DNA from 2 places in the Streptomyces sp. KMM 9044 genome. Region 2 is predicted to be linked to the other one. Evidence: riboswitches for the same ligand, from Rfam matches in the RefSeq annotation. Region 2 holds a riboswitch; the other holds the start of a gene.
What was found. A riboswitch is a leader RNA that binds a small molecule or an ion and turns the genes downstream of it on or off. The one in region 2 is predicted to bind cobalamin.

Region 1 (3,391 bases), 960 kb from region 2:
CTCTCCTGCGCGGGGCCGGTGGGCCCGCGCGGCGTCCTGGCTGCTCACGGTCCGTCTCGGCCGGCCAGGCAGCAGTCACCGCACTTGGAGCCGTTCGGCGCACGGTAGTAGAGGCAGCAACTGCGGCGTCGGAACGTGAGATCCGGTCCGGTGATCATTCCCGTGCCCGCAAGCCGTCCGGTACTCAGCAGTTCGGCCGTGAGGCCGGTGAGCGGCTCGCGCAGCCCGGGGCGGGCCCCCAGCAGGGCGTGGGACGCCCCGACGAGCGCGGAGGCGGCGTTCCCGTCCAGCAGACGCGGAGCGATCCTGACACGGAGTCCGGCCGCGAGCCCCCGCAGATGGCCCATCACCTGCTCGTTCAGGGTGAGAACGGGTTCGGGCAACCGCTCGGTGTACCAGCCGGCAGGGCGGGGCAGACGGAGGGCCGGTCCGTCGTCGGCACGCTGCAACTCCGTCAGGTCCAGGACGATGCCGTGCAGCAGTGCGCAAGCGAGGGCGGGGGACCACAGGCGTGCCGCGTGTCCGAGGTGGACGATGGACACACCGATCCGCGGTTCGCGGGTGTGGTGCCGGTGCGCCACGGCCTCGGCCAGGTCGGTGAAGCCCCTCGCATAGGAGTGGTCGAGCGGATGCCAGCCCTCGTCCCGGCCACCGACGTGCACGGCGAAGAACCCGCCGAGGGCCGTCACGTCCCGGAGAGCCGCGGCGACGGCCCCGGCAGCCGCCCGGGCATGTTCGGTCATGTCGGGGCGCTTCCCTTCCGGCGGATGTACCGACACAGGGTCGATGAATGGGTGAGCGTGGTCTCAGGAAGCCGTACGCCGCCGCGGTGGAGTGATGGCGTACAGGTCGAGGATCTCCGGCCGGGGCACTGTTCCGGGTCCGCCGGCGCGTGCCCAGGCGGCGATGTCCTCGATGGCGTCCGGGTCGTTGACCAGTCCGAGCCAGACGGGCCGGGCGCCGGCGGCCCGGCCCGCCGCGGAGGGCTGGACGACGATGACGTTGGCCTGTTCGCACACGTCCAGGCACTCGGACACCCGCACAGGTACCTCCGCGCGCAGGCGCGCTGTCTGCGCCGTGTGGTCGACACCGATCACCTTCGGGCTGCCACAGCAGCAGTCCCTGCACACGACGACTCTGCAGGGCGCCGGGGCGGGCCCCGGGGTCGCGACGTCGACGGACGTCGTTCCGGCCGTGCTCGCTTCGGCGGGCATGCGGCATCGTTCCTCTCTCCGGGGAGATCCGCCCCGGGACGCGTCGAGGAGGCGACCGCGTGAGTCTCCTGGCTCTCGGGTCGATGCGCGCTCCGCGCCTTCCCGCCCTGGTGCGGGCAGTGGTCATGTGCGGGTCTCGCTCGCCGATCACAGTGGCGGGACCGCGCCGGATTCACACCGGCTTCCTCGTTCCGCCGTCGCCCTGTCGTCGGCCATCATTCCATCGCGCGGGCCCTCGCACCACGATGGCCCCCGCCCGCGTCCCCGAGGGGACCGGCCGGGCGGACCGGGCGTACGCGGTGCGCGCGGAACAGGGCCGGGCCGGATGCGCGGGATGCGCGGCACCCGTCGGGCCGTCGTGTTCGTGCACGGACGGGAACATCGTTCCGCCTCGCGGGCGTGCGGTGCCGTCACGGGCGGCCCGGCCGGACGGTCCCGTCCTCGGTCGCGCCGGACACCACGGCGACGGGGATCCCGGCGACGACGTACGCGTGCTGCGCACCCCCGCGCGCCTGCCTGGCCCCGGGCTGCGTCCTCATCCTGGACCTCGCGGGCAAGGAACCGCTCGCCCGCGAGGTCGTCCCGTCCAAGGTGGTGCGGCGCGGTGACGGCCCGACGGTGCGGACCGGCACGACAGCAGGGGTGTACGGCCGGTCCCGTACGCCCTTTCGCCCTCGCCCCAAGGAACCGCTCGCCCGCGAGGTCGTCCCGTCCAAGGTGGTGCGGCGCGGTGACGGCCCGACGGTGCGGACCGGCACGACAGCAGGGGTGTACGGCCGGTCCCGTACGCCCTTTCGCCCTCGCCCCGGGGAAACGTAGTATCACCTGGTCATCGCCGCGACGGGAGACAGGAAGCCGGTGCGAATCCGGCACGGTCCCGCCACTGTGACCGGGGAGCGCCCCTCCGACACGCCACTGCGCGCCGCGCGGGAAGGCGGAGGGGAACGTCGATCCGGGAGTCAGGACACTGGCCTGTCGCGGGCCCGTCCCAAGGAGCGCGGACTCCAGGAGGCTTCACGTGTTTCCCTTGCTCACCCCTGCGCGAAAGCGCCAGTGCCGTCGCACGACGGCCGCGGCGGTCGCACTGTCGGCGGTCCTGCTGACCGCCGGCTGCGGCTCGTCCGACGACGGCGCCGGCCACGCGAAGGCCACCTCGACCGTGCCCGGAGGCTTTCCCGTCACCATCGACAACTGCGGTGTGAGGACGACGTACGGCACACCGCCGTCCCGGGTGGTCACCATCCACCAGCACCCCGCGGAACTGATGCTCGCCCTCGGTCTGGAGGACCACATGGTGGGCACCGCCTTCCCCGACTCGGCCGTACTGCCGGAGCTGAGGAAGGACTTCGAGACGGTACCGGAACTCGCCCAGAGGGAACCGTCGTTCGAGAGGATCCTCGACGCCGAACCCGACTTCGTCTACGGCGGCTACGGCAGCGCCTTCGCCGAGAACGAGGGCCGCTCCCGCAAGGCGTTCGCCGATGCCGGCATCGACACGTACCTCAACCGTGAGTACTGCGGCGGGAAGCAGCTGACGATGGAGGACACCTACGCCGAGGTCCGCACCATAGGCCGGATCTTCGACGTGTCCGACCGTGCCGACGAACTGGTCGCCGACCTCCGGGGCAGGGTCGGCGAGGCCGCGTCCGCCGTCGAGGGGGAGCCGGAGGTACCGGTCTTCGTCTACGACAGCGGCGACAAGAGCGCCTTCACCGCGGGCGGCAAGGGCCTGGGCACCGAGCTGATCCGGCTGGCCGGCGGGAAGAACGTGTTCGCCGACCTCGACGAGGTCTTCGGTGACGTCTCCTGGGAACAGGTTGTCGAGCGCAGGCCCGAGGTGATCGCCATCTACGACTACGCCGGCGCAGGCGGCGTCGAGCAGAAGAAGAAGTTCCTGCTCTCCCAACCCGCCCTCGCCGACGTACCCGCCGTCAGGAACAAGCGGTTCGTCGTCCTCCCACTGACCGCGACCCTGATCGGTATCCGGTCGGCGTACGCGGTCGGGGACCTGGCCCGCGGGCTGCATCCCCAGAGTTTCCGATGACGCGCACCGTCACCGGACCATCCGTGGGGCCGGTTTCGACGGAGGGGCGGGAAAAGGGCCGCACGGCCACGGCCGGCATCCTGCTCGTGCTGGCCGTTCTGCTCGTGGCCTCCGCCACGGCGGGCCTGGCCAT
Region 2 (3,391 bases):
CGGGATCGCTCATGACATGCGGCTTTCCAGGAGAAGGGTGACGGTGGCCAGCGTCACGAGCAGCAGCACGCTCACGGCCGTGAACCGTACGGAGATCCGCGCCTCGGGCACCAGGACGCGCAGCGTGCCGTCGTAACCGCGCCCGGCGAGCCCCGCCTGCAGTCGCGCCGCCCGGTCGAAGGACCGGACGAACGCCGTCGCGCCGAGCCCGCCCAGCGAACGCCACGACGCCGCCCGGGCGGTGTGCCCCAGCCGGGCCGCCTGCGCCTGACCGACCCGGCGCACGGAGTCGAGCAGCAGGAAGCTCATGCGGTACGTCACCAGGGCCACGTCCACCAGGGGTGCGGGCACCCCGGCCCGTACCAGGCGCGGCAGCAGGTCCGACATCGGCGTGGTGAACGCGAACAGCAGCACCCCGAGGGACGCCGCCGAGGTGCGCAGCAGCAACTCGCCTGCACGCAGCGGCCCTTCGGGGGCCGGTGACACCCACCCGTCCGGTCCGCCCACCTGCACGAGCAGCGTGAGCGTCCCGGTGACGCAGAAGCCCAGCGGTACCCGGTAGGCACGCCACAGCCGCCGGCCCGGCACCCCCGCCGGGCCCAGCAGCACCGCGAGCGCGGTCACCAGCACCAGAGCCGCGCCCGGCCATGGAGGCAGGGAGACCGCGAGCACGGTGAGCCCCAGTCCGAGCACGGCCTTGTCCACCGGATGACGGCGGCGCCAGCGACTGCTGTGCGCCGCCACGTCGATCGGCAGCACGCGCGATCAGGCCCGGGGCCCGGGGGAGACCGCTTCACCGGAGCCGGAGCCGGAGCCGGTGCCGGTGCCGGTGCCGGAGCCCGGTCCGGTGCCGGCCGCCGACTGCTGCTCCCGTGCCCGCTCCGCACCCTGCCGCCGCCCGCGCCGCACCCCGAAGCAGTACGCCAGGACCCCCGCGCCGCCGGCGGCCTGGAGGGCGAACAGCCCCGACTCGATCTCACCGGACGGGGGTTCGTACAGCGGCGAGAACCACGGCTCGTAGTCGGGTTCGATCTCGGTGATCGCGGTCTGAGCCTCACCGTCCGCACCGGCGAACGGCTCCTCCTTGTGGTCGCCGAGCCCGAGCGCCAGCGGCAGCACCGCGAGCGCGGCCACGGCGAGCAGCAGCAGCGAGTTGATCTTCGCGTTCCTGGTCATCGCGCCACCTCCGATTCCGTACCCGCCGTCGCCGACGAGGCAGGCCTGTTGCGGGCGGCTTTGGCCACCAGCACGCCGAGACGGGTCAGTTCACCCCTGCTGGACTGCACCAGCAGGCGCATCACCAGCACGGTCAGCAGCCCCTCGCTCACCGCGAGCGGGAGCTGCGTGACGGCGAAGATGGAGCCGAACTTCCCGAGCGCGCCCAGGAACCCGCTCCCCGGATCGGGGAAGGCGAGCGCCAGTTGCGCGCTGGTGACGCAGTACGTGGACAGGTCGGCGACGAACGCGCCGCAGAACACCGCCGCCATCAGCGGCGCCCCGTACCGCCGGGCCAGCCGGTACACGCCGTACCCCGCCCACGGCCCGACCACCGCCATGGAGAAGACGTTGGCGCCCAGCGTGGTCAGCCCGCCATGGGCGAGCAACAGGGCCTGGAACAGCAGGGTGATGGTGCCCAGCACCGCCATGACCGGCGGCCGGAACAGGATGGCGCCCAGCCCGGTGCCGGTGGGATGGGAACAACTCCCGGTAACCGAGGGGAGTTTCAGCGCGGACAGAACGAAGGTGAACGCTCCCGAGGCGCCGAGCAACAGCGTGCTCTCGGGATGTTCCCTGACGTCACGGATGAGTGACCGGGCGCCGTGGACGACGAACGGCGTCGCCGCGGCACCCCAGGCGACCGCGTGCGCCGGTGGCAGAAAACCTTCGGCAATATGCATGACTCAGCAGACCCTCTCCAGCACCTCGTGGATGGTTGACGCGCCTTGGCCGGTCTCCTGGCTGACGGGTACCACCGCCCGAACTCCGCCTTCCCGGGTCCCAGGGGGACCCAGTGGCTGCCCGTCGGTCCTGTCGGGGACAGGACCAGGGGCCGGAGCCGGACTTCCCGATCACAGTGGCGAGGGCCGCACCGGTATCGCACCGGATTTCCCGTTCACCAAGGCGTGGCGACAGTAGACCGGCTCCGGCCCGGTGACAAGCAGGTGCCGCGGCGCGCGGACGGCGCTGCACAGCTCGCACCCCGGCGCACACCTGCGGCCTTGACACCCGACGCACGCCGATGACAAGGGCGGCACCCCGGCGCCGCTGTTCCCCGAAACGTCGGCATGAGGGGCCGGGGCCCTGGGCAGAACCTTGCTGCAATTAATATGCAACAACGAATTCCAGTCAGCAGAGGTGTGAGGTTCGATGACGACCCGACGAATACGGCGTACCACCGGCACGGCGACCACGGCCGCCGCGCTCGCGCTGGCCGCCGCCTGCTCGGCGCCGACCGGCGGCTCGGACGCCGGTGTGCACGGCGGCGGGTCCGCCGAGTCCGTGGTGATCGGCGTTCCCTCCGAACCCGACACCCTCAGCCCCCTGCTCGGCTACGGCAAGGACGGCAACTCCAAGATCTTCGACGGGCTGCTGGCCCGGGACGCAGACCTGGAACTCGAGCCCGCCCTGGCGAAGGCCCTGCCCGAGATCGGCGACGACGGCCGCACCTACACCTACACCCTGCGCTCCGGCGTGACGTTCAGCGACGGCGAACCCCTCACCGCCGAGGACGTCGTCCACACGTACGAAACGGTGCTCGACGACAAGACCAACAACACCGCCAAGAGCGAACTGGACGCCGTCGAGAAGGTCCGCGCGGGCGGCGACGACAAGGTCGTCTTCACCCTCAAGTACCCGTACGCGGCCTTCGCCGCCCGCACCGTCCTGCCCATCGTCCCCGAGCACATCACCGCCGGGCAGGATCCCAACACCGGCGCCTTCAACACCGAGCCGGTCGGCACCGGACCGTACGTCCTCACCGGCTGGAGCAAGGGCGAGAAGCTCACCTTCAAGGCGAACCCGGACTACTGGGGCGGCGCCCCGAAGGTGAAAAAGCTCACCATGGCGGTCATCGCCGACGACGACGTCCGCGCCACCCGCCTGCGCTCCGGCGACCTCGACGGCGCGACCCTCCCGCCCAACCTCGCCGCCACCTTCAAGAACGACGACGGCCTCAAGACCCACCAGGCCACCTCCTACGACTTCCGTGCCGTCACTCTCCCCACCGCGAACGAGGTCACCGGCGACACCGCGATCCGCCGCGCCCTCGACCTCGCCGTGGACCGCGAGGCCATGGTCGACAAGATCCTCGACGGAGCCGGCCGCCCCGCCTACGGCCCGCTGCCCCTGGACGACCCCTGGTACACCAAGGACGTCGAACGCCCCCAGGACC

Region 1: another riboswitch for cobalamin. It lies ahead of HUV60_RS02455 ((2Fe-2S) ferredoxin domain-containing protein); the one in region 2 lies ahead of HUV60_RS06645 (energy-coupling factor ABC transporter permease).

The regions. Positions count from the first base shown of each region.
Region 1 covers NZ_CP113910.1:520,467-523,857, forward strand. Annotated here, with positions in the region: gene HUV60_RS02450 ((2Fe-2S)-binding protein) at 45-743, opposite strand; gene HUV60_RS02455 ((2Fe-2S) ferredoxin domain-containing protein) at 807-1,214, opposite strand; cobalamin riboswitch at 1,260-1,440, opposite strand; gene HUV60_RS02460 (hypothetical protein) at 1,614-2,033, shown strand; cobalamin riboswitch at 2,024-2,204, shown strand; gene HUV60_RS02465 (ABC transporter substrate-binding protein) at 2,233-3,258, shown strand; gene HUV60_RS02470 (FecCD family ABC transporter permease) at 3,255-3,391, shown strand, end outside.
Region 2 covers NZ_CP113910.1:1,476,066-1,479,456, reverse strand. Annotated here, with positions in the region: gene HUV60_RS06660 (energy-coupling factor ABC transporter ATP-binding protein) at 1-13, opposite strand, end outside; gene cbiQ (cobalt ECF transporter T component CbiQ) at 10-759, opposite strand; gene HUV60_RS06650 (energy-coupling factor ABC transporter substrate-binding protein) at 766-1,176, opposite strand; gene HUV60_RS06645 (energy-coupling factor ABC transporter permease) at 1,173-1,898, opposite strand; cobalamin riboswitch at 1,929-2,136, opposite strand; gene HUV60_RS06640 (ABC transporter substrate-binding protein) at 2,368-3,391, shown strand, end outside.